DNA from 4 places in the Streptomyces sp. DT190 genome. Region 3 is predicted to be linked to each of the others. Evidence: riboswitches for the same ligand, from Rfam matches in the RefSeq annotation. Region 3 holds a riboswitch; each other region holds the start of a gene.
What was found. A riboswitch is a leader RNA that binds a small molecule or an ion and turns the genes downstream of it on or off. The one in region 3 is predicted to bind cyclic di-AMP.
Positions count from the first base shown of each region.

Region 1: linked by a shared signal. The riboswitch ahead of ACPXCS_RS03375 (M23 family metallopeptidase) and the one ahead of ACPXCS_RS09245 (M23 family metallopeptidase) in region 3 are both predicted to bind cyclic di-AMP.
Region 2: linked by a shared signal. The riboswitch ahead of ACPXCS_RS26570 (transglycosylase SLT domain-containing protein) and the one ahead of ACPXCS_RS09245 (M23 family metallopeptidase) in region 3 are both predicted to bind cyclic di-AMP.
Region 4: linked by a shared signal. The riboswitch ahead of ACPXCS_RS14195 (transglycosylase family protein) and the one ahead of ACPXCS_RS09245 (M23 family metallopeptidase) in region 3 are both predicted to bind cyclic di-AMP.

Region 1 covers NZ_JBNCNM010000002.1:509-7,792, forward strand. The annotation lists gene trmB (tRNA (guanosine(46)-N7)-methyltransferase TrmB) at 1-625, shown strand, start outside; gene ACPXCS_RS03370 (PrsW family intramembrane metalloprotease) at 696-2,087, shown strand; gene ACPXCS_RS03375 (M23 family metallopeptidase) at 2,241-3,272, opposite strand; cyclic di-AMP (ydaO/yuaA leader) riboswitch at 3,284-3,440, opposite strand; tRNA gene ACPXCS_RS03380 (tRNA-Met) at 3,746-3,819, opposite strand; gene ACPXCS_RS03385 (dihydrofolate reductase family protein) at 3,882-5,012, opposite strand; gene ACPXCS_RS03390 (MarR family winged helix-turn-helix transcriptional regulator) at 5,089-5,604, shown strand; gene ACPXCS_RS03395 (GTP cyclohydrolase II) at 5,743-6,384, shown strand; gene ACPXCS_RS03400 (MarR family winged helix-turn-helix transcriptional regulator) at 6,502-7,020, shown strand; gene ACPXCS_RS03405 (RNA polymerase sigma factor SigF) at 7,076-7,284, opposite strand, start outside.
Region 2 covers NZ_JBNCNM010000017.1:11,898-19,181, reverse strand. The annotation lists gene ACPXCS_RS26580 (GNAT family N-acetyltransferase) at 1-740, opposite strand, end outside; gene ACPXCS_RS26575 (HAD family hydrolase) at 912-1,760, shown strand; gene ACPXCS_RS26570 (transglycosylase SLT domain-containing protein) at 1,724-2,482, opposite strand; cyclic di-AMP (ydaO/yuaA leader) riboswitch at 2,486-2,664, opposite strand; gene ACPXCS_RS26565 (polyprenyl synthetase family protein) at 3,168-4,178, shown strand; gene ACPXCS_RS26560 (LolA family protein) at 4,410-5,663, shown strand; gene ACPXCS_RS26555 (ATP-binding cassette domain-containing protein) at 5,729-6,709, shown strand; gene ACPXCS_RS26550 (ABC transporter permease) at 6,696-7,284, shown strand, end outside.
Region 3 covers NZ_JBNCNM010000003.1:539,064-546,347, forward strand. The annotation lists gene ACPXCS_RS09230 (GNAT family N-acetyltransferase) at 1-412, opposite strand, end outside; gene ACPXCS_RS09235 (HPr family phosphocarrier protein) at 588-869, shown strand; gene ACPXCS_RS09240 (GntR family transcriptional regulator) at 1,043-1,738, opposite strand; gene ACPXCS_RS09245 (M23 family metallopeptidase) at 1,927-2,715, opposite strand; cyclic di-AMP (ydaO/yuaA leader) riboswitch at 2,728-2,891, opposite strand; gene ACPXCS_RS09250 (M16 family metallopeptidase) at 3,082-4,470, opposite strand; gene ACPXCS_RS09255 (M16 family metallopeptidase) at 4,467-5,867, opposite strand; gene ACPXCS_RS09260 (DNA gyrase/topoisomerase IV subunit A) at 6,208-7,284, shown strand, end outside.
Region 4 covers NZ_JBNCNM010000006.1:250,503-257,786, forward strand. The annotation lists gene ACPXCS_RS14170 (protein kinase domain-containing protein) at 1-109, shown strand, start outside; gene ACPXCS_RS14175 (SurA N-terminal domain-containing protein) at 252-896, shown strand; gene ACPXCS_RS14180 (nucleoside triphosphate pyrophosphohydrolase) at 1,047-2,054, shown strand; gene ACPXCS_RS14185 (cytochrome P450 family protein) at 2,101-3,387, shown strand; gene ACPXCS_RS14190 (transglycosylase family protein) at 3,532-4,539, shown strand; cyclic di-AMP (ydaO/yuaA leader) riboswitch at 4,768-4,934, shown strand; gene ACPXCS_RS14195 (transglycosylase family protein) at 4,939-5,637, shown strand; gene eno (phosphopyruvate hydratase) at 5,890-7,170, shown strand; gene ACPXCS_RS14205 (FtsB family cell division protein) at 7,281-7,284, shown strand, end outside.

The DNA of each region.
Region 1 (7,284 bases), on a different contig from region 3:
GCCCAAGTGGGGCCTGGACATCGACGGCAGCCGCACCCTCGACCTGCCCGACCTCTTCGGCAACGACAACCCCGTCGTCCTGGAGATCGGCTTCGGCATGGGCGAGGCGACCGCCCAGATGGCCGCCGCCGACCCCCGCACCAACATCCTCGCGGTCGACGTCCACACCCCGGGCCAGGGCAACCTCCTCAACCTCGCCGACCACAACGGCCTGTCCAACGTCCGCGTGGCCAACGGCGACGCGATCATCCTGCTCCGCGAGATGCTCGCCCCGGACGCCCTCGACGGCCTGCGCGTCTTCTTCCCGGACCCCTGGCCCAAGAAGCGGCACCACAAGCGCAGACTGATCCAGCCGGAGTTCCTGTCGCTCGCCGCGACCCGCCTCAAGCCGGGCGCGATCCTGCACTGCGCGACCGACTGGGAGGAGTACGCCGAACAGATGCTCGACGTGCTCACGGCTCACCCCGACTTCGAGAACACGCAGGCGGACGGTGGTTTCGCGCCGCGTCCCGACTTCCGGCCCCTGACCCGTTTCGAGGGCCAGGGACTGGACAAGGGACATGTCGTGAACGACCTCCTCTTCCGCCGCGTACCACACGCGGACCAACCCCCCGCCGGCGTCTGACCGCACCGCACCGCCCCTGGCACCTCCTCGCGCCTGCGGACAGCGCCCCTCCGTCGTTAGGGTCAATGCCGTGGCCACCTGCCCCCCACACCCGTCGTACCCCAGCGCCCCCACCGACGGCACTCCGGCCGCCGACCCGCTGCGGCACGCCCACTGGTGGCAGCGCCCCTGGGTGCGCTACGGCGCGCCGACCACCCTTCTCGCGATATCCGGCCTGGTCATCCTCGCCCTGGTCCGCGAGGAGACCGGCACCGACGGCTTCCTGGTCGGGCTCGGCCTGGCCCTCCTGCCCGTGCCCCTGCTCATCGCCTCGTTCCGCTGGCTGGACCGCGTCGAACCGGGCCCCTGGCGCAACCTGGTGTTCTCCTTCGCCTGGGGCGCCTGCGCGGCGGCGCTCATAGCGATCGTCGCCAACAGCTTCGCCACGAGATGGATAGCGACCGCGACCGCGGACCCGTCCAGCGCGGACACCCTCGGCGCGACGGTGATAGCGCCGGTGGTCGAGGAGTCGGCCAAGGCGGCGGCCGTGCTCCTGGTCTTCCTCTTCCGCCGCCGCGACTTCACCGGCATCGTCGACGGCGTGGTCATAGCCGGTGTCACCGCGACCGGCTTCGCGTTCACGGAGAACATCCTCTACCTGGGCACCGCCTTCGGCACCGACCAGCTCACCGGCGGCAGCGGCATCGCCTCCGTCACGGCGGCGACCTTCTTCGTCCGCATCATCATGTCGCCGTTCGCGCACCCGCTGTTCACCGTCCTGACCGGCATCGGCTTCGGCGTCGCGGCGCTCTCCGCGGACCGCCAGCACCTGCGCCGCGTCGCCTTCCCGCTCGCCGGGCTGCTGCTGGCGATGGGGATGCACGCGATGTGGAACGGCTCGTCGGCGTTCGGGGAGTACGGGTTCTTCGCCGTGTACGCGGCCTTCATGGTGCCGATCTTCGCGCTGCTGACCTGGCTGGTGATCTGGACGCGGCAGCGTGAGCTGCGGACCGTGCGCGCGGAGCTGCCCGCCTACGCGGTCGCCGGCTGGCTGGCCCCGACCGAGCCGTACGCGCTGGGCTCGATGCGGGCACGCCGGATCGCCCGCCAGTACGCACGCCGGCACGCGGGGAAGGCGGCGGCCCGGGAGGTGGCGCGGTACGAGGCGTACGCGACGTCCCTGGCGTTCCTGCGGCACCGGGCCCGCCGCGGCCGGGCGGGATCCGACTTCGCCGTACGGGAGATGGAACTGCTCGCCGAACTGTGGCGCCGCCGGGAAGCGGCCCGCCCGGCCCTGGACCACGCGGCCCGGATCACGGCCCCTCCGACACCGGTGACGCCCCCGTCGTGGCCGATGCCCGGGACGTACGGCCAAGGCCACCCATACGGCCACACCTACGGCCACACACCCGCCCACGGCCACCCCACCGGCTACGCCCCCCGCCCCACCGCGCACCCGGCATACAACCCCTACAGGTCCTGACCCCAGACCGGGCTCCGGCCCTCAGAACCCGCCCCCACCCCCGCAGCCCGCAACCCCACAGCCCACAGCCCAAAGCCCGAAAGGAAAGACCGGCAGCCCTGACGCCGGGGGGGCGTCGTCAGGGCTGCCGGTGCTTCTCGAGGTGCTCGGCGCTTACGGGTTGAGGCCCTTGTCCCGCAGCCAGGCCATCGGGTCGATGCCGCTGCTGGAACCGCCGGAGTGGACCTCCAGGTGCAGATGCGCCCCGGTCACGTTGCCGGTGGCGCCGACGCGCCCGATGACGTCACCCGTGCTGACCTTCTGGCCGACGCTGACGCCGATGGACGACTGGTGCGCGTACCAGATCTCCGTGCCGTCATCGAGGGTGAGGACGGTCTTGTAGCCGTACGAGCCGTTCCAGCCCGCCTCGGTGATGGTGCCGCTGTGGACCGCCTTGATCGGCGTGCCCGTGGGGGCGGCGAAGTCCAGTCCGGTGTGGTAGCCGGAGGACCAGTAGGCGCCGGCCTGGCCGAAGCTGGAGGTGATGGTGTACGAGGAGGTCGGCAGCGTGTACTGCTTGGCGAGGGCGGCGAGCCGCTCGGCCTCGGCCTTCTTGCGGGCCTCTTCCTCCGCCTTGCGCTTGGCCTCGGCGGCCTTGGCCTTGGCTTCCTTCTCCGCCTTGGCGGCGGCCTCGGCCGCGGCCTTCTCCGCGGCGGCGGCGGCCTCCTCGGCGGCCTTGGTCTCGATCTGCTCCTGCTGGTGCTCGACCTGGGCCATGATCCGGGCGCGCAGGGCCTCACCGGCGCCGGAGCCGCTCTGGTCGGTGTCCGCCGCGGCCGTGGTGAGGTCGCTGAGCGGAGTGGCGGAGCCTTCGGGGGTGTCGTCGTCCGAGATGAGGGAACCCACCGAGGGAAGGTCCGGCACGGAGATCGACACCGGCGGCTTGCCGGTCTGGGCGCTGGCCATGCCGCCGGCGCCGACGGCGGCTATGACGCCGACGCCCAGGACGGTGGAGCTGCGGGCGAGCCCTCCGCCGCGCTGCTTGGTGACGCGATGCCGGCCACGGACGGGACGGATGGACTCCGCGGTGGGGTTCCACTCCTGGAACGGGCCCTCGTCGGTGCGCTGACCGCCGTAGCCGAAGACTTCGGTGTCGCGCTGTTCCGTCGCGAACGGGGCCGCGGGGGCAGGCCGGTTGGACGCCACGTGGGCGTACTCCTTTCCTTCCTTCTCGCCTACCGGGTTAGCTGACGGGTTCGGAGCAGGAAGGTCTCCTACGCGCGTATACCGGCCGTGCTTCCACGGCGGCATCCGCTCGATTCACCCCAAGTGGTGGTTCCCCGGTTCCCTTTCGGGATTCGGCGCGTGCGCACGGAGCCGCCTTCTGTGACGGCTGGGACGACCGCGCTGCGTTATCGAACGTTAATGGAGGCGCGGTGCGTATTCCAGCGGTTCCGCTTGATCATTAACGTTTTTCACGTGGACTTACCTGCCATGACTGGCTTAAATCGGGCGAGTTGACTGCCCCCCAGGCGCCACAACAGTTCTGACGGTGTGTCAGTTGTTATGCACAGAGGGAGGATTCGATCACCCTGTGTGAGGACCGGTGTGCCGGTGACGGCGAGGGCCGAACACGCCGAGGGCCGGAACCCTTTCGGATTCCGGCCCTCGGCCTTCAGTAGCGGGGACAGGATTTGAACCTGCGACCTCTGGGTTATGAGCCCAGCGAGCTACCGAGCTGCTCCACCCCGCGTCGTTGTGACTCCAGTGTACGCCATGCGCAGGACAGCTCGTGCCACACCCGTCCCCGGGTGCTCAGGACAGCAGGTGGCGGTTGGGCGCCTGGGCCCGCTCGGCGTGCTCCGGCAGGACCACGACCTGCGCTCCGGCGGCGGTCAGGACACCGCTGCCGTCGGCCGCCGCCACGAAGGTGTCCGGCTCGCGCCAGGCGGTGACCACCCGGCGCACGCCCGCGTCGAGGATCAGCCGGGCGCAGGGCGCGGGCCGGGAGGCCCGGCGGGCACAGGGCTCCAGGCTGGAGTACACCGTCGCGCCGGCCAGCCTCGGGTCGGCCGGGTCGGTCTTGGCCAGGGCCGCCTCCTCGGCGTGCACGACCGGGTCGCCGCCCTCGCGGGAGTGGCCGCGGGCGAGTTCCGTACCGTCGGCGGCGACCACCACCGCGCCCACGCTGAACGCCGTGTCCGAGGGCGGGCAGCGCTCCGCCAGTTCGCACGCCAGGGCCAGCCAGTGGTGGTCGGCGGCGACGGGCAGACCGCCGGTGCCCGGGGCGGTGGGCGCGTAGCGCATGAGGACGACGTCCTCGATCCGCCGCGTCTGGAGCAGCCGGAGCCGGCCGCCCTGGTAGCCGCCCGGCCCGAAGAGGCGGGGGGCCTGCGGGTCGCCCACGAAGAGCGGGGCGAGGACCAACTGCAGTTCGTCGGCGAGGCCCTGGGTGAGCAGCTGGGTGTGGATCAGGCCGCCGCCCTCGACCATGAGCCGGCCCACGCCCCGGACGTCGTGCAGGTGGGTGAGGAGCCGGCGCCAGTCGAGATCCGGGCCGAGCGGGACGACGTCGGCGGCGATGCCGAGGGCCCGGGCCCGTTCGGCGCCGCGGTCGGTCGTGTACAGGACCTTCTCGCCGCCGGTGTGCCAGAAGCGGGCGTCCGGGTCGAGCTCGCCGGAGCCGCTGACGGTGACCTTGAGCGGGTACTCGGGCCGGCCGGCGGCCACCCGAGCGGCGCGGCGCCCGGGCGAGTTCACCAGCAGCCGCGGGTTGTCGGCGCGGATCGTCCCGGCACCGACCAGGATCGCGTCGGCGGCGGCGCGTACCTCGTCGACCCGGTCGAAGTCGGCCGGGCTGGACAGCAGCAGGCGTTCGGGACCGGTGTCGTCCAGGTAGCCGTCGAGGGAGACGGCGGCGGACAGCAGGACGTACGGGTGGGACATCGGCGCTCCGCGGCTGGTCGGGACGGCGGACGGGACAAGACTTGGTTCAAGTTTGAAACAAACTTACACTGGCGGCATGACGACCCGCTGGCTCACCCCCGAGGAGCAGCGCGCCTGGCGCGCCTACATCGCCGCTTCGCTGCTCCTGGAGGACGCGATCGACCGGCAGCTCCAGCAGGACGCCGGCATGCCCCACCTTTACTACTCCATCCTGTCGGTCCTGTCGGAGACTCCGGAACGGCGGCTGCGCATGACGGATCTCGCCGAGCGGCTGAAGATCACGCGCAGCCGGCTGACGTACGCCGTGACCCGGCTGGAGAAGGACGGCATGGTGCGGCGCGAGGCGTGCGCGGACGACCGGCGGGGCAGCGTCGCGGCGCTGACCGACGAGGGGTTCGCCGTACTGGAGCGGGCGGCGCCGGGCCACGTCGCGACCGTGCGGAGCTTCCTGTTCGACCGGCTCAGCCCGGAGCAGGTCGGCCAGCTGGAGGAGATCTCCGCGGCGATCGCACACGGGTTGCAGGAGGACGGGGGACGGCCGGACGCGGACGAGGTGCCGTGGCGACGACGGTCCTCGGGCGCCTGTTCGTGACGCACGCCACACCGGGGCACCCCTTATTGCTTCAACTTTAAAGCAAGCGTAGGGTTCCGGTCGTGGGTCTGCTTCAAATCTGAAGCAACCCGGCAGACGGCTGTGCAGCCGAACAGGAACGGAACCCGGAGGCCCCGCGTGCCCGACACCCCCAGCGTCCTCGCCACCCCGCGCTCCCGCGTCCGGGTCCCGCTGCGCTTCCACGACGGCTACGAGGCCGACGCCGAGCTCGTCACCTTCCACGGCCTGGCCGACGGCCGGGAGCACGTGGCCGTCGTCCTGGGCGAGCCCGGCCCGGTCCCGCTGGTGCGACTGCACTCGGAGTGCCTGACCGGGGACGTGTTCGGCTCGGCCCGCTGCGACTGCGGCCCGCAACTGCGCGAGGCCGTCGAGCGCATCGCCGAGCGCGGCGGCGTGCTCCTCTACCTCCGCCAGGAGGGCCGGGGCATCGGCCTCTACAACAAGCTGGACGCGTACGCCCTGCAGGACCAGGGCCTGGACACCTACGAGGCGAACGCGGCGCTGGGACTGCCCGAGGACGCCCGCGACTACACGGCCGCGGCGCAGATGCTGCGGGCCCTCGGCGTCGGCGAGCTGGACCTGCTCTCCAACAACCCCGACAAGGCCGCCCAGTTGCGCGCCCTGGGCGTCGGCGTCCGCGACCGGATACCGACCGGCGTCTTCACCACCGCGCACAACGTCCGCTATCTGCGCGCCAAGGTCCTGCAGACGCAGCACACGCTGCCGCTCGCGGCGCTGACGGAGCTGAGCGCCGGCTGAGCCACCCGGGTCCGATCCGGCGCCGAACGGGACTGCTTGCCACTCGGCTCTACGGGTACAGCCTTTGAATGAGGGCGACCTCCGCAGTACCCGGAGCTTATGGAAAGTGACCGTTTCGTGACCGATCTCGACGGCCCCGGAGACCACCGGGCAAGGGGACGGAGCGATGGCCCGGAAGCCGTCGCGGCACAGATCGCCGATGCCGTGGAGAGCCTGACGGCCCTGTGGGCGGTCGCCGCCCAGGAGGCCTCGCTGCGACTGTCCCCCCATCAGCTGCGCGCGCTGCGCACCCTGCAGGCGGCGCCCGGCCTGAACCTGACGTCCCTGGCCGACCGGCTGGACATCGGACTGCCCACGGCCAGCCGCCTCTGCGACCGCCTGGCGGCCGCCGGCCTGCTGGAACGCGCCCCGCACCCCGGCACCCGCCGCGAGGTGCAACTCCGGCTCACCGCCCACGGCCAGCGCATCCTGAGCGATGTGGCGGTGCGCCGCGCCCAGGCCCTCACCGCGGCACTGGAGGCGATGGCACCGGCGGAACGGGCCGCGCTCAGCCGCGGGCTGCGGGGGTTCCTGGCCGCCCGGCGGACCGCGGTCCCCCGCGTGGACGGGACGGAGGGGCCGCGGGGGCGACGATGAGCGCGGGACGTGCCCGGCCCCGGCACGTCCCGCGCTCACCTCTCACCCATGGGCCTCAGCCGGTCGCCAGCATCCCCGACCGCAGGCGGGCCACCGTGCGGGAGAGCAGCCGGGAGACGTGCATCTGCGAGATGCCGAGCCGGGCGCCGATCTCCGCCTGCGTGAGCTCCTCCACGAAGCGCAGGTGCAGGATCAGGCGCTGGCGCTCGTCGAGTTCGGCGACCAGCGGGGCCAGGGCGTGGAAGTCCTCGACCAGTTCCAGCG
Region 2 (7,284 bases), on a different contig from region 3:
AGCCCGAAGTGCGCGGCGACGGGCCGCCCGCCCGCGTACAGCACGGACAGCGTGCCGCTGCACTCCGGCGCCCGGGTGCGGGCCAGGTGCCCGACGAGCCGGGTGATCCACTCCTGCGCGAACCGGTCCCGGCGGCCGGTCCTGCGGTACTGCGCCGACTTCCAGTCCATGAGCGTGCGCAGCGCGGCCGGGTCGCGCTCGTCGAACACGAACCGCACCTCGCCGACCTGCCGGCCCAGCCTGCGCTCCTTGGCCAGCGTGGTCTTCAGGAACTTGGGCGACTGGGCGCGCAGCACCGACTCGTAGGTCTCGTAGCCCTTCTCCACGTCGACGACGTAGGTGGCGTGCTCCTCCGCCGCGTACGGGACGAACAGCCGCTGCTCGGCCTCCAGGTTGTCGAAGGCGAAGGACGACAGGGAGCAGGCCCGCAGCAGCCGGTCCGCCTCCAGGTCCAGACCCGGGCGCAGGATCGCGCCCTGTGCGTCCGAGACCCCGAGCCCGATGGCCCGGCCCTGCCCCAACAGGCCGCGCTCGAAGGGCAGGAAGCCGGCCGGCTCCGGGCCCTCGTGGACCACCGCGACCCGGGCCTGCGGCCTCACCAGACCGACGGCCTCGGTGAACTCCGGCTCCATGAAGGGGTTGCGCGGAGACTCCGAGGCGGCGCGCAGCGCACGCCAGCGCTCCTTGTCCTTTTCGCCGAGTTCCCCGGCCCCGGCCACGCGAATGCGCCCACTGCTCAACCTGACCCCCCGATCAAGTCCCCCCTGGACACTTGGAAGGTACCGCTCGATGCGGCCCCTCGGGTAGGTAGCGGACCATGTTGTTGCCAACCGGTGCAGAGGCCCCCAACCGGGCAATCGGTGTGAGCCGTGTGATGAAACGAACGGGCGCGTTGTCCGTATTCTCTGATCATGGCCGCACCCCTCGCATATTCACTCATCGCCACCGACCTGGACGGGACGCTGCTGCGCGGCGACGACACCTTGTCCGACCGGTCCCTCGCCGTACTCACGCGGGTGGCGGACGCCGGTGCCCAGCACCTCGTGGTGACGGGCCGCCCGGCGCCGAGAGTGCGGCCGCTCCTGGACGACCTGCGCTGCACGGGGCTCGCGGTGTGCGGGCAGGGCGCGCAGGTGTACGACGCCGGCGCGGACCGGCTGCTGTGGTCCATCACGCTGGACCGGGAACTGGCCGAGACCGCCCTGGGCAAGATCGAGGCCGAGGTGGGGCAGGTGTACGCGGCGGTCGACCAGGACGGGGTCGACGGGCTCACGCTCATCGAGCCCGGCTACCTCATGCCGCATCCGACGCTGCCCGCGGTGCGGGTCGACCGGCGCGACGAGCTGTGGGGCGAGCCGATCAGCAAGGTGCTGCTGCGCCACCCCTACCTGTCGGACGACGAGCTGGCGGCGACGGCCCGTTCGGTGGTCGGGTCACTGGCGACGGTGACGATGTCGGGGCCCGGCACGGTGGAGCTCCAGCCGTGCGGGGTCACCAAGGCGACGGGCCTGGCGCTGGCCGCCGAGCACCTGGGGCTGCGGCCGGCCGACACCATCGCCTTCGGTGACATGCCCAACGACATCCCGATGTTCGACTGGGCGGCGCACGGCGTGGCGATGGCCAACGGCCATCCCGAACTCAAGGCCGTCGCCGACGAGATCACGCTGTCGAACGAGGACGACGGCATCGCCGTCGTCCTCGAGCGACTGCTGGGCGGGAGTGCTCAGTACGGGCCGTTGACGTTGTCGATCGAGCCGTAGCGGTCGGCCGCGTAGTTGCAGGCCGCCGTGATGTTGGCGACCGGGTCGTACGGGTCGTAGGGGGTGCCGGGCACGTGGTAGGCGGCGAAGGTCGGGTCGATGACCTGGAGCAGGCCCTTGGACGGGGTGCCCTTGGCGGCGTTCGAGTCCCAGTTGTTGATCGCCTGCGGGTTGCCGGACGACTCCCGCATGATGTTGCGGTAGATCCCGTCGTACGAGCCCGGGATGCCCTTCTGGGCCATGATGTCCAGCGCCTCGCGGATCCATCCGTCGAGGTTGTTCGCGTAGGTCTGCGCGGCGGCCGGGGTGGCCTGCGTGACGCCGCCGGCCGGCTTGGCCGGGGCGGACGACGGGGTCGCCTTCTCCGTGGCGGCCTCGGCCGTGGCGACCTTCAGCTTCAGACCCGGGCGGATCAGCTTCGGGTCGTCGCCGACGGCTGCGCGGTTGGCCTTGTACAGCTGCTTCCAGCCGCCGGAGACGTCGTACTTCTCCGCGATGCGGTAGAGCGAGTCGCCCTTGGCCACGGTGTACGTGAGCGACCCGGCGGGCTTGACCGCCTGCGGCACGCTCTGCGCGGCGGGCGCGCTCTGGGGTTCGGCGGCGGTGGCGTGCGTGGCGCCGAGGAGCGGGAGGGTCAGTGCCGCTCCGCCGGTGCCGGCGGCGACGACACCACGGGTGATCGGGTTCCTTCTGGGGCGACGGTGCTTACCTCGTCCGGGCATGGCGATGTTCCTCTCCGGCGCCTGCGAGGTGAGCTGTCGGGTTCGGGCCGGGAGGTGCCCGGCCGCACACGGCGTGGTGCTGTCGTGCGCGGCTTCACCCCGAGCCGGTCCCTGTCACGGACCGGCGACTTACCTGGGTCCCCCGCTCCTGCCCTGCGTGAGTGAGTCGGTGTGTGTGGGGAGTCCGGGCGGTGGCAGGATTCGGCGTCCGCCGGACTGGGCCGGAACGTATGCGAGAGCACATGCCGGGAACAAGCACCGGAGTCACACCGGGCGCCTGTTGACCTTGGTCCGGGGCCGAGGGGGCGCTTGATCCTTTGCGCCTGCCAAGGCTCAACTCGCTTTCCGGGAAAGGGGGAACCCCTCGATGCCCCGCTGGTGGCGCGGAAGGGCCGAAGTGATTCAATTCACTGATCGCGAGCCGGGGCGCAATGTTCCGCAAGGGGAATTTGCTTCATCAATGCCGCAAATCTCGCATAGGTCACGAATTCCCGGAAAGTCGGAACATGTCTGTTCTTATGAGCTGATCGAAAACATGGCGGTCGTGATCGGATACCGCCCGGCCTGTAACCATGGGCGCTGGCGGTGATCGAAACGTGACCGGATACGCTGACTCGAGTGATGGCAGCGACCTATCGACAATCCGCGTAAGCACCGGCAGACACCAGCAGACAGGAGACCCCTCGTGACCGACGTCGGGCCGTTCGGGCTGAGCGTGCGGGACCAGGCTCTGGAAGCCGATGTCCAGGCCGGACTGGCGGCTGTCGAGGAAGGCTTGCTAGAGGCGACCAAGAGTGAGGTGCCCTTCATCACGGAGGCCGCCCAGCACCTGGTGCGGGCCGGCGGCAAGCGGTTCCGGCCGCTGCTCGTGATGCTCGCCGCCCAGTTCGGCGACCGGCACGCGCCCGGGATCGTGCCCTCGGCCGTGGTCGTGGAGCTGACCCACCTCGCCACGCTGTACCACGACGACGTGATGGACGAGGCCGCCGTACGCCGCGGGGTGGACAGCGCCAACGCCCGCTGGGGCAACTCCGTCGCGGTCCTCACCGGCGACTTCCTCTTCGCGCGCGCCTCGCACATCCTGGCCGACCTGGGCCCGGAGGCGGTGCGGGTGCAGGCCGAGGCGTTCGAGCGGCTGGTGACCGGGCAGATCCTGGAGACGGCCGGACCGCAGGACGGGCGCGACCCGGTCGAGCACTACCTGGACGTGCTGGGCGGCAAGACCGGCTCGCTGGTGGCGGTCTCCTGCCGGTTCGGCGCGATGATGTCGGGCGCCGACGAGACGGTCGTGCACGTGCTGACCCAGTACGGCGAGCGGCTCGGCGTCGCCTTCCAGCTCGCGGACGACGTGCTGGACATCGCCTCCGACTCCCACGAGTCCGGCAAGACCCCCGGCACCGATTTGCGCGAGGGCATCCCGACCCTGCCGGTGCTGCGGCTGCGCGAGCGGGCGGCCCGGCTCGGCCTCGCGGAGGACGTCGCCCTGTGCGAGCTGCTGGACTCCGACCTCACCGACGACGACCGGCACGCCGAGGCCCTGCGCCTGCTGCGCGCCCACCCGGCGCTCGAACAGGCCCGCCGGGACACCGTCCGCTACGCCGAGGACGCCCGCTCCGCGCTGGCGCCGCTGCGCGACTGCGCCGCGAAGACCGCGCTCGTGGAACTGTGCGACGCGGTGGTGCACCGGGCCGGCTGACCGCCCGCCGACCCCCGACCCCTACGGGTCGGGGGAGAAGCCGACCCTCCGTGTCATACCCCAGCAGTACGCGGAGTTGAGTCCGGGGTCTGACGTATCTCCCTGGCGGATTTGGTCAGATGGAGACCACGGAACACACCACTCCTCACCAGTTCGGGTGAGAATGGCGGCTCAGGGACGAGTGCGTGGACGACACGGACAGCCGCCGCCGACCACGGAGGTAGGGCACACATGGCACCGTACGCATCCGACGACAGCACGACCGGCGGGGAGGTCGACGAGCAGCACTCCCGGCGGCGCAAGGCCGCGCGGTACGTCGTCCCGGTCACGGTGGTGGGGGTGGCGGCCGCGACGATCGGCCTGGTCCCCGCACTCGCCGACTCCGGTGACCCCGACCTTCCGAAGATCACCGCCCAGCAGCTCATCGAGAAGATCGCCGCGTCGGACACCGAGCAGCTCTCCGGCACGGTGAAGATCAGCACCGACCTGGGCCTGCCGAACCTCGGCGGTCTGGAGTCCGGCCTGATGTCCGGCGCCGCGGGCCGGGACGAGGGCGGCTCCTCCGCCGATCCGACGGCCAAGCTCACCGAACTGGCCTCCGGCACCCACACCCTGCGCGTCGCCGCCGACGGTCCCGACCGGCAGAAGCTGTCGCTGCTGGAGGACGCCGCCGAGTACAGCGTCGTCCACAACGGCAAGGACGTCTGGGCCTACGACAGCAAGTCCAACGAGGTCTACCACGGCACCGCCTCCGAGAGCGCGGAGCACGGCGAGGAGCAGCAGCCGCCGGCCACCCCGAAGGGCTTCGCCGAGGAGGCCCTGAAGGCCGTCGACGGCACGACCTCCGTCACCGTGGACGGCACCGCCCAGGTCGCAGGCCGGGACGCCTACAAGCTGCTCGTGAAGCCGAGGCAGTCCGGCTCGACGGTCGGCGCGATCACCGTCGCCGTGGACGCGGAGACGGGCACGCCGCTGAAGTTCACGCTGACCCCGGCGAGTGGCGGCGCGGCCGTCGTCGACGTGGGCTTCACCCAGGTCAGCTTCGCCAAGCCGGCCGCCTCGACCTTCGACTTCACCCCGCCGAAGGGTGCGAAGGTCACCGAGGAGAAGGACGCCGGCGAGCACCTCGGCAAGGGTTCCCACAAGGGCCTGGAGCAGCGCTTCGGCAAGGACGGGGCGCCCGGGCACGCTCCCGGGGCCGGAAAGGGCCACGGTGAGGGCCCCGACGGCATGAAGACCATCGGCGAGGGCTGGAACGCCATAGCCACCTTCGACACCGGCGGCGAGGGCGTGCCCTCGGGCGACGCCGGCGGCGAGTTCGGCGGCTTCCTCGACTCGCTCGGCGACAAGGTCACCGGGAAGTTCGGCTCGGGCACGGTCTTCTCGACCCGACTGATCAACGCCCTGGTCACCGACGACGGCAAGGTCTACGTGGGCGCCGTCACCAAGGACGCGCTCGTGAAGGCGGCCGACGCCGGGAAGTAGGTCTCCCGCGCGCACGGGGCGGCCGCCCCGCACCGGCGCGGGACGTCGAGAGAACGAGGAAGCCGATGGGCGAACCGTCCGCCACGGAGCCGGAGCGGCGGGGCGAACAGGCCGGGGAACCGGCCATCGCCACCCGCGCGCTCACCAAGCGCTACCGCGGCGGACAACTCGCCGTCGACGCCCTGGACCTGACCGTCCCGGTGGGCAGCGTCTTCGGCTTCCTCGGTCCCAACGGCTCCGGCAAGACCACCACCATCCGCATGCTGATGGGCCTCATCGAGCCCACGTCCGGCACGGCGCGGGTCCTCGGGCAGCCCATGCCCGGGGCCACCCGCGCCGTGCTCCCGCACGTCGGCGCCCTCATCGAGGGCCCGGCCCTCTACGGCTTCCTGTCCGGCCGCGACAACCTGCTGCGCCAGGACTGCGCCGACCCGGCCGCCGATCCGCGCACCCGGCGGGCCCGGGTCGCCGCCGCCCTGGACCGGGTGGGCCTGACGGCCGCGGCCGGCAAGAAGGCCAAGGCGTACTCGCTCGGCATGAAGCAGCGCCTGGGCCTGGCCGCCGCACTGCTGCGGCCCCGCCGGCTGCTGGTCCTCGACGAGCCGACCAACGGCCTCGACCCGCAGGGCATGCGCGAGATCCGCACCCTGATCCGCGAACTCGCCTCGGACGGCACGACCGTCTTCCTCTCCTCCCACCTCCTCGACGAGATCGAGCAGGTCTGCACGCACGCGGCCGTGATGGCGCGGGGCCGGCTCCTCACCCAGGGCCCGGTCGCCGAGCTGGCCGCCGGGGCGCGCGGCCTGCTGGTGGTGACCACACCGGACCCGGCGGAGGCCGCCCGGGTCCTGAAGGAGCAGGGCGTCGGCGATCTCACCGTCGCAGGCGACCGGGTGACCGGCGACGTGCCCGACCGCGACCTGGCCGAGCTGACCGCGGCGCTGGTCGCCGCCGGGGTGCGGGTGCGCGGCTTCACCGTCGAACGGGCCTCGCTGGAGGACGCGTTCGTGGCACTGACCGGGGAGGGATTCGATGTCGCGGGCTGAAGCCGCCGGTACGGCACGGCCGGTGAGCCCGCTGTGGACCTTCGGGCTGCTGCGCAACGAACTCACCACCACCTTCCGGCGCTGGCGCACGCTCGCGCTGCTGGCCGTCCTCGCGGGTGTGCCGGTCCTGGTCGGCATCGCCGTCAAGATCGAGACCAGTGACGGTTCCTCGCCCGGCGGGGGAGGCGGCGGGCCGGCCTTCATCTCGCAGATCACCAACAACGGCCTGTTCCTGGTCTTCACGGCGCTGGCCGCCACCCTGCCGTTCTTCCTGCCGATGGCGGTGGGTGTCGTCGCGGGCGACGCGATCGCCGGGGAGGCGAACGCCGGCACGCTCCGCTACCTCCTGGTGGCCCCCGCCGGCCGCACCCGCCTGCTGCTCACCAAGTTCGCGACCGTCGTCCTGTTCTGCCTGGCCGCCACCCTGGTGGTCGCCGTCTCGGCGCTGACGGTCGGCGCGCTGCTGTTCCCGCTCGGCGACCTGACGACCATCTCCGGTACACGGATCGGATTCGCCGAAGGGCTGGGCAGAGCCCTGCTGATCGCCCTGGCCGTCGCCGCGTCCCTGGTCGGCG
Region 3 (7,284 bases):
CGGCGGCGATGTGCTCCAGGAGGGCGGAGGCGACGCCGCGGCCCTGGTGGGCGTCCTGCACGAGGAAGGCGACCTCGGCCTCGTCGGCGGGTGCGGACGCGGGCGTTCCGTCGGCGCCGATCCGGTCGTAGCGTACGGTGGCGATGAACTCGCCGCCGACCGTGGCCGCGAGTCCCACCCGGTCCACAAAGTCGTGGTGCGTGAAGCGGTGGACATCCTTGGCGGACAGGCGAGGGTACGGCGCGAAGAAGCGGTAGTACTTCGACTCGTCGGAGACCTGCTCGTAGAAGCTGACCAGACGCTCGGCGTCATCGACGGTGATGGGCCGGACGCGCGCGGTACCCCCGTCGCGCAGCACCACGTCGGCTTCCCAGTGGGCGGGATACTCGTGCCGGTCCGGCGAGGTCTGCATGGGCCCCAGAGTACGGCTAGCGCCTGACAACGGCGCGAGGCAGTCTGTGGAGGGCGTCAGTCGGGTCGAGGCCGCGACCCGACGGCACCCGCGGGGCGGAACGACAGGTCCCGCCCCGGGCTTCACGTGTGGGAAACTGGTCTAGACAACCCTGAACAGCGAAGGGCAGCAACACATGGCTGAGCGCCGCGTCAACGTCGGCTGGGCCGAGGGCCTCCACGCCCGCCCCGCCTCCATCTTCGTCCGAGCCGCCACGGCCGCAGGCGTCCCGGTGACGATCGCCAAGGCAGACGGCAACCCCGTCAACGCGGCCTCCATGCTCGCCGTCCTGGGCCTCGGCGCCCAGGGTGGCGAGGAGATCGTCCTCGCGTCCGACGCCGAAGGCGCGGACGCCGCCCTGGACCGGCTGGCGAAGCTGGTTTCCGAGGGCCTGGAGGAGCTGCCCGAGACCGTCTGAGTCGTTCGAGCGGCTTTCACGGGTGAAGCCGCGCCGGCCTTTCGGGCCGGCGCGGCTTCACTCATTTCCGGGAAGCGGAGCGCCTCGAATTCACGCGGCGCACCGGACCGCCCGAAAAAGGCAGCAGAATAAATCCCCCGCGAAACTGCCACTCTTTGTATACGGCTTCCGTGTTAATGCCGCAGGCTCGCCGTGTTTACGGGATGTTGCGAGTTCCTCACACGCTCGCCGCGGTCCCCCGGGGCGCCCGGCCGCAGCCGGTGGGCGGACCTCGCGCGCTCGGCGTGCAGCACCGTGACCGCCCGCGCGCGCTCGCTGTCGCCGCGCGCCACCGCGTCCACGATCGCGCCGTGCTCGGTCCAGGACTCCACCGGATCGGCCGGCGCCTCCACCGCGTACATCCAGGCGATCTTGTGGCGCAGCTGGGTGAGCATCGCGATCAGGGCGGGACTGCCGGAGGCCTGGGCCAGCGTCTCGTGGAACCAGCCGCCCAGGGAGCGCAGATCGTCGCTGGTGCCCCGGCGGGCGCGCTCCTGGCCCAGCCGGACCAGGCCGCGCAGGACCTTCAGATGGGCCTCGGTGCGGCGCTGGGCGGCACGGGCCGCGCCGAGCGGCTCCAGCAGCGCGCGCATCTCCAGCAGATCGGCGGCCTCCTGCTCGGTGGGCTCGGCCACGCACGCGCCCGCGTGCCGCCGGGTCACCACGAAGCCCTCGGCCTCCAGCGTGCGCAGGGCCTCCCGGACGGGGACGCGCGAGACGCCGTAGCGGCGTGCCAGGAGCTCCTCGGTGAGCCGGCTGCCGCGCTCGTGGACACCCGCGACGATGTCGTCCCGGATGGCCGTGCACACCGAGTGCGCGGGAATACGCATGACCCGACCTCCGCTTAATCCCCGTGAAACGTCGAAGAGTGACGCGTGTTCCGTGACTCTATTGCAATCAGCCGGAATTTCCGACGGCAGCCCGGAATCCATGGATATTTTTTGGACACGGCGTCCGGAGAATGCCGAAAGGCCCCGGCTCGGCGAGCCGGGGCCTTTCGGATGCGCAGGAGGTGGCGTCAGAGGTTCACGCCGTGCGAGCGGAGGTAGGCGAGGGGATCGATGTCCGAGCCGTACTCGGGGCTGGTCCGGGCCTCGAAGTGCAGGTGCGGGCCGGTCACGTTGCCGGTCGCGCCGGACAGGCCGATCTGCTGGCCCGGGGTGACCTGCTGGCCCACCGAGACGCCGACGGACGACAGGTGGCCGTACTGGGTGTACGTCCCGTCGTTCATTTTGATCACGACCTGGTTGCCGTAGGCGCCGCCCCAGCCGGCCTCGACGACCGTGCCCATGCCGACCGCGTGGACGGAGGTGCCGGTGGCGGCGTGGAAGTCGATGCCGGTGTGGCTGCCGGAGGACCAGACGGCGCCGCCGGCCTTGTAGCCGGTGGAGACGTAGGAGCCCGGGATCGGGGACACGAAGCTGTTGAGGCGCTTGCGCTCGGCCTCGCGGGCGGCGCGCTCCTTGGCCTCGCGGGCCTTCTCGGCGGCCTCCTTGGCCTTCCGGGCCACCTCGGCGGCGCGCTCGCGCGCGGCCTCCTCGGCCTTCTTCTTGGCGGCGGCCTCCTCGGCCGCCTGCTTCTGCGCGACCGCCTGGGCGTCGATCTGCTGGGCCACCGTGTCGCCCATGGTGATGACGGGGGTGAGGCCGGTCTGCTCGACGGCGGGCTCATTGGCGGCGAAGGCCGGGCCGGCGACGGTGCCGATCACACCGGTGGTGGCGAGAGCCGCGACGCCCGCCGCGCGGGCCGTGCCGCGCTGGATCCTGCTGGGGCGGCGATGCTTGCCGGTGGCGCGAGTGAACGCCATGAAGTGGCTGGTCCTTTCCTTCCCTCTCGCCTACCGGGTTAGCTGACGGGTTCGGAGCAGGAAGGTCTCCTACGGGCCCCCTCGCGACTCGCGCGGGCGCCCGATTCACCCCAGGGACTGCGTGGGTCCCCGGCTCCCCTGGCTCGCGCCGTACGGGGACTCGGCGATGACTGTCCGGTGCCGCGGGTGCGGCGCACTGCCTGACGAACAGCCCGGACGACGCTAAGCGGGGCCACTTTCAATTCCCAAACGGATCGCGGCTTTTGTAGCGCATCCCACAGGGCAGACGGGCAACTCCCGCCCCAATTCGGGCATAAAGGAGCCCTGGTGCCTTAGAAGACAACCAGGGCCCCTGCGCGCGGGCCGCTACTCGGCGGCCACGACCGTGACGGCGCCGATGCCGAGGGCCTCCACCGGGGCCTTGATCTGCGCCGCGTCGCCCACGAGGACGGTCACCAGACGGTCCACGGGGAAGGCGCTGACGACCGCCGCCGTGGCCTCCACCGTGCCGGTCTCGGTGAGCCGGCGGTAGAGCGTGGCCTGGTAGTCGTCGGGCAGGTGCTGCTCGACCTGGTCGGCCAGCGTGCTCGCGACGGCCGCCGCGGTCTCGTACTTCAGCGGTGCCACGCCGACCAGGTTCTGCACGGCCACGTCCCGCTCGGCGTCGGTCAGCCCCTCGGCGGCGAGGGTGCGCAGCACCGTCCACAGGTCCTGCAGGGCGGGGCCGGTGTTGGGGGTGTCCACGGAACCGCTGATGGCGAGCATCGAGGCACCGGTCCCGTCCGGCGCGGACCGCAGCACCTGGGCGAAGGACCGCACCCCGTAGGTGTAGCCCTTCTCCTCGCGCAGGACCCGGTCCAGGCGGGAGGTGAGGGTGCCGCCGAGGCAGTACGTGCCGAGCACCTGCGCGGGCCAGACACGGTCGTGCCGGTCCGGGCCGATCCGGCCGATCAGCAACTGCGTCTGGACGGCGCCCGGGCGGTCCACGATGACGACCCGGCCGGTGTCGTCGGCGGTCACCGGCGGCACCGGCCGCGGCTCGGCCGACGAACCGGTCCAGGAGCCCAGGGTGTCGGCGAGCAGGGCGTCCAGGTCGATGCCCGTGAGGTCGCCGACGACCACGGCGGTCGCCGTGGCGGGACGGACGTGCTTCTCGTAGAAGGCGCGGACGGCGGCGGAGTCGATCGCGGCGACCGTCTCCTCGGTGCCCTGCCGGGGCCGCGACATGCGCGAACCGGCCGGGAACAGCTCCTTGGAGAGCTCCTTGGCGGCGCGGCGGGAGGGGTTGGCCAGTTCGTGCGGGATCTCGTCGAGGCGGTTGCGGACCAGCCGCTCGACCTCGCTGTCCGCGAACGCGGGCGCCCTGAGGGCGTCGGCGACCAGACCGAGCCCCTTCGCGAGCCGGGAGGCCGGGACCTCCAGGCTGATCCGGACACCGGGGTGGTCGGCGTGCGCGTCCAGGGTCGCGCCGGCCCGCTCCAGCTCGGCCGCGAACTCCTCGGCGGAGTGCTTGTCGGTGCCCTCGGAGAAGGCGCGCGCCATGATCGTGGCCACGCCGTCCAGGGCGGCCGGCTCGGCCTCCAGGGGCGCGTCCAGCAGCACCTCCACGGCGACGACCTGCTGGCCCGGGCGGTGGCAGCGCAGCACCGTCAGGCCGTTGCCGAGCGTGCCGCGCTCGGGGGCCGGGAAGGCCCACGGCCGGGCCTCGCCCGCCTGCGGCCGGGGGTGGAAGTCCATCGTGGCGAGCTCGGTCACTTGGCCGCCTCCTCGTTCTCGTCGCCGGCCGCGGCTGCGGTGTCCCCGGCGGTGTCGGCGTCGTCGGTCTCGTCAGCGGTCTCGTCGTTCTCGTCGGCGACGGGCTCGTAGACGAGCACCGCGCGGTTGTCGGGGCGCAGGCGGGCCTTGGCGACCTCCTGGACCTCCTCCGCCGTCACCTCCAGGACACGCTGCACGGCGGTGAGCGCCAGCTGCGGGTCGCCGAACAGCACGGCGTAGCGGCACAGTTCGTCGGCGCGGCCGGCGACCGTGCCGAGCCGGTCCAGCCATTCGCGCTCCAGCTGGGCCTGGGCGCGCTCCATCTCCTCGGCCGTGGGGCCCTCCTCGGCGAACCGGGCGAGCTCCTCGTCGATGGCGGCCTCGATGACCGGCACCTCCACGTCGCCGGACGTCTTCACGTCCAGCCAGCCCAGGGAGGGCGCCCCGGCGAGCCGCAGCAGGCCGAAGCCCGCCGCGACGGCCGTACGGTCGCGCCGTACCAGGCGGTTGTACAGGCGGGAGGACTCGCCGCCGCCGAGGACCGTGAGGGCCAGGTCGGCCGCGTCGCACGCGCGCGTGCCGTCGTGCGGCAGGCGGTAGGCGGCCATCAGGGCGCGCGCCGGGACGTCCTCCTCGACGACCTCGCGCAGCTGCTCGCCGATGATCTCGGGCAGCGAGCCGTCACGCGGCGCGGGCTTGCCGTCGTGGCCGGGGATGGAGCCGAAGTACTTCTCGATCCAGGCCAGGGTCTGCTCCGGGTCGATGTCCCCGACCACGGAGAGCACGGCGTTGTTCGGCGCGTAGTACGTGCGGAAGAACGCGCGCGCGTCCTCCAGGGTGGCCGCGTCCAGGTCGGCCATGGAGCCGATGGGGGTGTGGTGGTAGGGGTGGCCCTCGGGGTAGGCGAGGGCGGTGAGCTTCTCGAAGGCGGTGCCGTAGGGGACGTTGTCGTAGCGCTGGCGGCGCTCGTTCTTCACGACGTCCCGCTGGTTCTCCATCGACTCGTCGTCGAGGGCGGCGAGCAGGGAGCCCATCCGGTCGGCCTCCAGCCAGAGCGCGAGCTCCAGCTGGTGGGCGGGCATGGTCTCGAAGTAGTTGGTCCGCTCGAAGCTCGTCGTGCCGTTCAGCGAGCCGCCCGCGCCTTGGACGAGCTCGAAGTGGCCGTTGCCCTTGACCTGGCCGGAGCCCTGGAACATCAAGTGCTCGAAAAGGTGAGCCAGGCCGGTACGCCCCTTGACTTCGTGGCGCGAGCCGACGTCGTACCAGAGGCACACCGCCGCGACCGGGGTCAGGTGGTCCTCGGAGAGCACCACGCGCAGACCGTTGGCCAGGCGGTGCTCGGTCGCTGTCAGGCCCCCGGAGCCTGCCTGGGCTGTGGCCGTGTGACCCATGGGCATGTACGTCCCTTCGATCGCGGAGCGGTCTTCACAACCGCGGATTCCTGCCGGTCCTGCCACTGTATGCAAGCGTGCGGAGCCCTGGTGAAGTTCCCGCCCTCGACCTGCTCCCGGCCTCCCGGAAGACCTCGAGGACAGGGTCCTGGTCCCGCTTGTCAGTGCGGCGGTCCACAATGGTCGGCGTCAGATCCGGATCGCAGCAGCACGAGCGAGCCGCAGGGGCGGCCGATGACGAGTGGGCGAGCGCGCGGAGGCCCGAAGGGGCCGAGCCCGGCCGCCGTATCGTCACCGGCGTCAAGCCCCGTAGGCGAGCGACCAGTAACAGGAGGAGCCGGCAGCGATGGCCCGCCGCAGCACGAAGACCCCGCCGCCCGACGACTCGTACGAGGAGCGGATCCTCGACATCGACGTCGTCGACGAGATGCAGGGCTCCTTCCTCGAGTACGCGTACTCGGTCATCTACTCCCGGGCCCTGCCGGACGCCCGTGACGGCCTGAAGCCGGTGCACCGCCGCATCGTGTACCAGATGAGCGAGATGGGCCTGCGCCCCGAGCGCGGGTACGTCAAGTGCGCCCGTGTCGTCGGCGAGGTGATGGGCAAGCTGCACCCGCACGGCGACGCGTCGATCTACGACGCCCTCGTGCGCATGGCGCAGCCCTTCTCGATGCGCGTCCCCCTGGTCGACGGCCACGGCAACTTCGGCTCGCTGGGCAACGACGACCCGCCGGCCGCCATGCGGTACACCGAGTGCCGGATGGCCGAGGCCACGAGCCTGATGACGGAGTCGATCGACGAGGACACCGTCGACTTCAACCCCAACTACGACGGCCAGGAGCAGGAACCGGCCGCCCTGCCCGCCGCCTTCCCGAACCTCCTGGTCAACGGCGCCTCGGGCATCGCGGTCGGCATGGCCACGAACATGCCGCCGCACAACCTGCGCGAGGTCATCGCCGCCGCCCGGCACCTGATCAGGCACCCGAACGCGGACCTCGACGCGCTGATGAAGCACGTCCCGGGCCCCGACCTGCCGACCGGCGGCCGCATCGTCGGCCTGTCCGGCATCCGGGACGCCTACGAGACGGGCCGCGGCACGTTCAAGATCCGGGCGACCGTCTCCGTTGAGCAGGTGACGGTCCGCCGCAAGGGCCTCATCGTCACGGAGCTGCCCTTCGCGGTCGGCCCGGAGAAGGTCATCGCCAAGATCAAGGACCTGGTCGGTTCGAAGAAGCTCCAGGGCATCGCCGACGTCAAGGACCTCACCGACCGCGAGCACGGTCTGCGCCTGGTCATCGAGATCAAGAACGGCTTCGTGCCGGAGGCGGTGCTGGAGCAGCTGTACAAGCTGACGCCGATGGAGGAGTCCTTCGGCATCAACAACGTCGCCCTGGTCGACGGCCAGCCGCTCACGCTGGGCCTC
Region 4 (7,284 bases), on a different contig from region 3:
CACGCTGGCCCGGCTGCTGCACGACGTGGAGCGCACGCACGGCCCCGGCCACCCGCTCGGCGCGGAGATCCGCAGGACACTGCAGTGGCTGGGGCAGGTCCGCGGCTGACCTACGCCCCGGGGCGGGCGCGGCGGTGCCGGAAGTCCCGGTGAATCGTTGGTCGAATGGCTTGGCCAGAGCCTGGCCACTGCCTACCATCGATCACCGCAAGACTTTGTGCACCGTCGCACAATCTCCTCGGGAGGTCTCCTTGCACCGCCGCCGTCGCACCGCGCTCCTCCTCACCGCCGCGATCGCCGCGGCGCCCCTGCTCACCGCCTGCGGCAACGACGCGCATCCCGGCGCGGCGGCCGTGGTCGGCGGGCAGCGGATCACCGTCTCCCAGCTGGAGGAGCGGGTCGGCGAGGTCCGCGCGGCCCAGCGGGCGGCCGTGCAGAACGACGCCCAGTACCAGCAGGCCATCGCCCGGACCGGCACCCTCACCCGGGACACCCTGCAGACCATGGTCCTCGACCGGGTGCTGCACCGCGCCGCCGAGGACGCCGGTGTGACCGTCAGCCGCAAGGAGATCCAGGAGATGCGGTCCGGCCTGGAGGAGCAGGCCGGCGGCGCCGAGGCGCTGGAGACGACCTGGCTGCAGCGGTACGGCATCCCGCCGCAGCGCCTGGAGGAGAACCTCCGCCTCCAGCTGGAGGCCCAGAAGCTCGCCGAGAGGCTCGGCACCGACACCACGCGCCCCGAGTTCTGGAAGGCCCTGTCCGAGGCCTCCAAGGACCTCGACGTCGACCTCAACCCGCGCTACGGCACCTGGGACGTCCAGAAGAGCAGCCGCGCCGACGCCAAGACGCCGTGGCTGCGGGACGTGACGGCGGCGCAGGCCCCGCAGAACATGTAGCCCCGGGCCTCACAGCGGGCCTGTGGACAATCCGGACGGCCCCCTCGGCCGCCCGGAGGGCCTGTGGACAACTCGGACGACCCCCTCGGCCGCCCGGAGGGCCTGTGGACAACTTCGGGCCCGGTCGGCGGCGTGGGATAGCTTCGAACCGTGAACGCCAACAGCCCCGAAGCCACCCCGGGCCCCCGGCCGGCCGCCCCCGACGCGGCCGCCGCCCCCGGCCGTGTCGTCCTGCTCACCACCAGCCACCGCGTCGCCCCCGGCCTGCTGTCCTGGCCCGCCTGGCAGGCCCTGCACGGGGCGGACCGGGTGCTGTGCGCGGACGGCGCGCACCCGCAGCTGCCGTATCTGCGCGAGGCGGGGATCGCGGTCGAGGAGGCGTCCCCGACCGCCCAGGAGCTCGTCGACGCCTGCGCCGGCGGGCGCACGGTGGTCGTCGTGGCGACGGGTGAGGGGGAGCCGGCCCTGACCGACGGACTGGCACGCCTGGCCGGCAGCGGCCGCCTCGCGATGCCGGAGCTGGAGCTGCTGCCCGCCTCCTACGACCTGCCCGGCGCCCGCCTGCTCGACCTGGTGCAGGTCATGGACCGCATCCGGCGCGAGTGCCCCTGGTCGTCCCGGCAGACCCACAAGGGCCTGGCCAAGTACGGCATCGAGGAGGCGTACGAGCTGGTCGAGGCCATCGAGGAGGGCGACCGGGACGAACTGCGCGAGGAGCTCGGCGACGTCCTGCTCCAGGTCGTCTTCCACGCCCGCATCGCCGAGGAGGACCCCGAGGCGCCGTTCTCCGTGGACGACGTGGCCGGCGGGATCGTCGCCAAGCTGATCCACCGCCACCCGCACGTCTTCGGGGACGCGACGGCCACCACCCCCGAGGAGGTCAAGGAGCACTGGCTGCGCACCAAGGCCGTCGAGAAGCGCCGCAGCTCCGTCACCGAGGGCATCCCGCTCGGCCAGCCCGGCCTGGCCCTCGCGGCCAAGCTGGCGTCCCGGGCCCGCACGGCCGGCCTGGACATACCGCTCCCGCCCGTCGAGGGCATCGGCTACGAGCTGCTGGCCCTGGCCGTCCGGGCGGAGTCGGAGGGCGTGGACCCGGAGGCGGCCCTGAGAGCCGCGGCCCGCGCCTACCGGGACGCGATCAGGCAGGCCGAGAGCTGAGCGGACCGGCGCGGGAGAGCGGCGGCGGGCCGGATACCGTCGGGGGGTGACCGACCAGCACCGGCCCAGCCCGCCCGCCTCCGCCCCTGCCCCCGACCTGTTCACCTGGGAGTTCGCGAGCGACCCGTACCCTGCCTACGCCTGGCTCCGCGAGCACAGCCCCGTGCACAGGACACGGCTCCCGAGCGGCGTCGAGGCCTGGCTGGTCACGCGCTACGCCGACGCCAAGCAGACCCTCGCCGACAGCCGGCTCTCCAAGAACCCGGCGCACCACGACGAACCCGCGCACGCCAAGGGCAAGACCGGGATCCCCGGGGAGCGCAAGGCCGAGCTGATGACGCACCTGCTCAACATCGACCCGCCGGACCACACCCGGCTGCGCAGGCTCGTCTCCAAGGCGTTCACGCCCCGCCGGGTCGCCGAGTTCGCGCCGCGGGTGCAGGAACTCACCGACCACCTCATCGACGCCTTCGTGGAGAAGGGGAGCGCCGACCTCATCCACGAGTTCGCCTTCCCGCTGCCCATCTACGCCATCTGCGACCTGCTCGGCGTCCCCCGCGAGGACCAGGACGACTTCCGGGACTGGGCCGGCATGATGATCCGTCACCAGGGCGGGCCGCGGGGCGGGGTGGCGCGCTCCGTGAAGAAGATGCGCGGCTACCTCGCCGACCTCATCCACCGCAAGCGGGAGGCGCTCCCCGCCGAACCCGGACCGGGCGAGGACCTCATCTCCGGCCTCATCCGCGCCTCCGACCACGGCGAGCACCTCACCGAGAACGAAGCGGCGGCCATGGCGTTCATCCTGCTGTTCGCCGGTTTCGAGACGACGGTGAACCTCATCGGCAACGGCACCTACGCCCTGCTCACCCACCCCGAGCAGCGCGCCCGCCTCCAGGCCTCCCTCGCCGCCGGGGAGAGCGGGCTCCTGGAGACCGGCGTCGAGGAACTCCTGCGCTACGACGGCCCCGTCGAGCTCGCCACCTGGCGGTTCGCCACGCAGCCGCTCACCCTCGGCGGGCAGCACATCGACGCGGGTGATCCCGTCCTGGTCGTCCTGGCCGCAGCGGACCGGGACCCGGAGCGGTTCGCCGACCCGGACGTGCTGGACCTGTCCCGCCGCGACAACCAGCACCTCGGGTACGGCCACGGCATCCACTACTGCCTGGGCGCCCCGCTCGCCCGCCTGGAGGGCCAGACCGCCCTCGCCACCCTCCTGACCCGCCTGCCGGACCTCCGCCTCGCGGCGGACCCGGCCGAGCTGCGGTGGCGCGGCGGACTCATCATGCGCGGGCTGCGCACGCTGCCGGTGGAGTTCACCCCGGCCGCAAGGTGACACACCCTCAGCTTTGTGATCTTCACGTGATCTGCGCGGCATGAACTTGTGACAAGTGATCGTCTGCCGATACGTTCACCCATCAACGCGGCCGGGGAACCCCTGCGCCGCGCTGGTCCTTGCTGTCTTGCGAAAGGTTTCCGCATGCTCTCCGGGAACGGTCGGCACCGTCGCCCCCGCCAGGCTCCGGCACTCCTCGTAGCGGCCGGAGTGACCGGCTCCGCCATCGCGATCCCGCTCCTCGGGGCCTCCGGTGCCAGCGCGGCCGACGGCTCGACCTGGGACCGGGTCGCGGACTGCGAGACGGGCGGCGCCTGGAGCCAGAACAGCGGCAACGGCTACTACGGCGGCCTCGCGCTGTCCCAGGAGGACTGGGAGAACCACGGCGGTCTCGAATACGCCGCGAGCGCCGATCTCGCCAGCCGCTCACAGCAGATAACCGTGGCCGAGAGAATCCTCGCCGACCAGGGGGTCGGCGCATGGCGTACCTGCGGACTGCTCTCCGGGCTCCAGCAGGGCAAGGACGCCGACGCGTCCGGCTCGACCGGTGAGTCCGCACCGACCGATTCGCCCGGGCTGCTCGACTCCTCCGAGTCGTCGGAGTCGTCGGAACAGTCCGATTCTTCCGGGGCGTCCTCTTCGCCTTCCTCTTCGTCCTCGCCGTCCGCGTCGGCCTCGCCCGACACGCTGTCGACGCCGGAGGAGGAATCCGCCAAGTCCGACAAGTCGTCTGATTCCGCTTCCGCCGCGCAGGGGGAGGGCCGGGAGTCCGACGGTTCGTCCGAGGCCGCCACCGAGGGGGAGGAGTCCGGCAACTCCCCGCAGGACGAGGGTGCTCCGGCCCTGACCGACACCGGCTCCGGACGCCACCGCGGCCCCAGCGCCGAGGAGAACTCCGAGCCCGTGGACGGCCGTACGGACGAGTCCGCGGGGCGTCACGCCTCGCGCGGCGACGACGCCGCCCGCGACGTCACGGACGGCTCCTACACCGTCCGCACCGGAGACAGCCTCTGGTCCATCGCCGACTCCCTTGACCTCAGCGGCGGATGGCACGCGCTCTACGCCGGGAACAAGGACGCCGTCGGCGCCGACCCGAACCTCATCCGCCCCGGTCAGACGCTTACGACCAGGGTGGAAGCGGACGAGAGGTAGTGGTTCGGGCAGTGCGGAAACGACGGCCGAAGTCACCGCGAATCCGGGTGAGTTCACGTCACGTTTCGTGCTGAATGTCCCGTATGGGTGCGGTGAGAGATAGATCTCAGAAGCCCTGATCGTCTTTGAATTTCGGCGGATCACCTGCCTACGGTCGTGACCGCTCGTCATCGCGAGCCCCGGCTGCCGCAACGCCGAATCCTGCCAGCGGCCGCACGGGAACAGTCGTCGCGTCAAGCGCCGTAGGCAGGAGCGGGGGACCCAAGGTAGGTGCCCGACCGGCCGGTTGTGCCGGAAGGGCTTGGGGTGAAGCCGCGTCCCGTGAGGGGCGTGGCCGGGCAACTCAACCGGCCCGAACCCGACAGCTCACCTCGCAGGCGTCGGTGAGGGGATCTCTCCATGCTGTTTTCCGGCAAGGGCACGCACCGCCGTCCGTCCAAGACCGCTCGCGCCATCGCCATCGCCGGTGTCACCGGTGCCGCCGTCGCCGCCCCGCTGATGGCGGCCGGCAACGCCTCCGCCGCCACCGCCTCCGAGTGGGACGCCGTCGCCCAGTGCGAGTCCGGCGGCAACTGGTCCATCAACACCGGCAACGGTTACTACGGCGGTCTGCAGTTCTCCGCCTCCACCTGGGCCGGCTACGGCGGCACCCAGTACGCCTCCACCGCCGACCAGGCCACCAAGGCCCAGCAGATCGAGATCGCCGAGAAGGTGCTCGCGGGCCAGGGCAAGGGTGCCTGGCCGGTCTGCGGCAAGGGCCTGTCGAGCGCCGGCTACACCGGCGGCGGCTCCACCGACTCCGGCAGCTCCTCGCAGAGCCAGAGCCAGAGCCAGCAGAGCACCGAGACCCGCGAGACCCAGCAGCCGGCCTCCCGCTCCGAGGAGCGCCCGGCCGCCAAGAAGACCGTCACCACCCCGACCGGCAAGAAGGTCAAGAAGGGCGACGGCGAGTACAAGGTCGTCAAGGGCGACACCCTGAGCTCGATCGCGGCCGAGGAGAAGGTCAAGGGCGGCTGGGCGAAGCTCTTCGAGCTGAACAAGGACATCGTCGAGGACGCCAACCTCATCTACCCGGGCCAGCAGCTGCACCTGAAGTAGGCAGCGGCCCGTCCCCGTCCCCACGGGCTCCCCGCCCCGGTGCGTCGTCCCCCGTACGCACCGGGGCGGGGCATTTTCGGGAACCGGCTTTGTTCCGTTCGGAAACAATTTACTCTCGGTTCTGTCCATGGGGTGGGCGACCCGGTGGCCGATCGCCCGGAGCCGGTTAGGCTCATGTCGCGAGCCACCGGCCCGCACCTCGCCGGGTCCACGCGACCCGCGTACCCGCGTCACATCAAGAAGGAGATGCTCGTGCCGTCCATCGACGTCGTCGTAGCCCGGGAAATCCTGGACTCCCGAGGCAACCCCACGGTCGAGGTCGAGGTCGGCCTCGACGACGGCAGCACCGGTCGTGCCGCCGTCCCGTCCGGCGCCTCCACGGGCGCCTTCGAGGCCATCGAGCTCCGCGACGGCGACTCGAACCGCTACCTCGGCAAGGGTGTGGAGAAGGCCGTCCTCGCGGTCATCGAGCAGATCGGCCCGGAGCTGGTCGGCTACGACGCCACCGAGCAGCGTCTGATCGACCAGGCGATGTTCGACCTGGACGCCACCGACAACAAGGGCTCGCTCGGCGCCAACGCCATCCTCGGCGTCTCGCTCGCCGTCGCGCACGCCGCCTCCGAGGCCAGCGACCTGCCGCTGTTCCGCTACCTGGGCGGCCCCAACGCGCACCTGCTGCCGGTGCCGATGATGAACATCCTGAACGGCGGCTCGCACGCCGACTCCAACGTGGACATCCAGGAGTTCATGATCGCCCCGATCGGCGCGGAGTCCTTCTCCGAGGCCCTGCGCTGGGGCGCCGAGGTCTACCACACGCTGAAGAAGGTCCTGAAGAGCAAGGGCCTGGCCACCGGCCTCGGCGACGAGGGCGGCTTCGCCCCGAACCTCGGCTCCAACCGCGAGGCCCTCGACCTCATCCTCGAGGCCGTCAAGGAAGCCGGCTACACCCCCGGCGAGCAGATCGCCCTGGCGCTCGACGTCGCCGCCTCCGAGTTCTACAAGGACGGCGTCTACACCTTCGAGGGCAAGGAGCGCTCGGCGGCCGAGATGACCGAGTACTACGCGGAGCTCGTCGACGCGTACCCGCTCGTCTCCATCGAGGACCCGCTGTTCGAGGACGACTGGGAGGGCTGGAAGACCATCACCGACAAGCTCGGTGACAAGGTCCAGCTCGTCGGCGACGACCTGTTCGTCACCAACCCCGAGCGCCTCGCCCGCGGTATCGAGGAGGGCGCGGCCAACGCGCTGCTGGTGAAGGTCAACCAGATCGGCTCGCTGACCGAGACGCTGGACGCCGTCGAGCTGGCCCAGCGCAACGGCTTCAAGTGCATGATGTCCCACCGCTCCGGCGAGACCGAGGACGTCACCATCGCCGACCTGGCCGTCGCCACCAACTGCGGCCAGATCAAGACCGGCGCCCCGGCCCGCTCCGAGCGCGTCGCCAAGTACAACCAGCTGCTGCGCATCGAGGAGATCCTCGACGACGCGGCGGTGTACGCCGGCCGCAGCGCGTTCCCGCGCTTCAAGGGCTGATCGCCGAAAGGCCCCCAAGAGGCAGCGTCGTACGTACGTCCCCGTACCCGGTCCCGTACCGTGTCCGGGGACGTACGCGCGTAGGACGGTGCAGCGGGAGGCGGACTGACATGG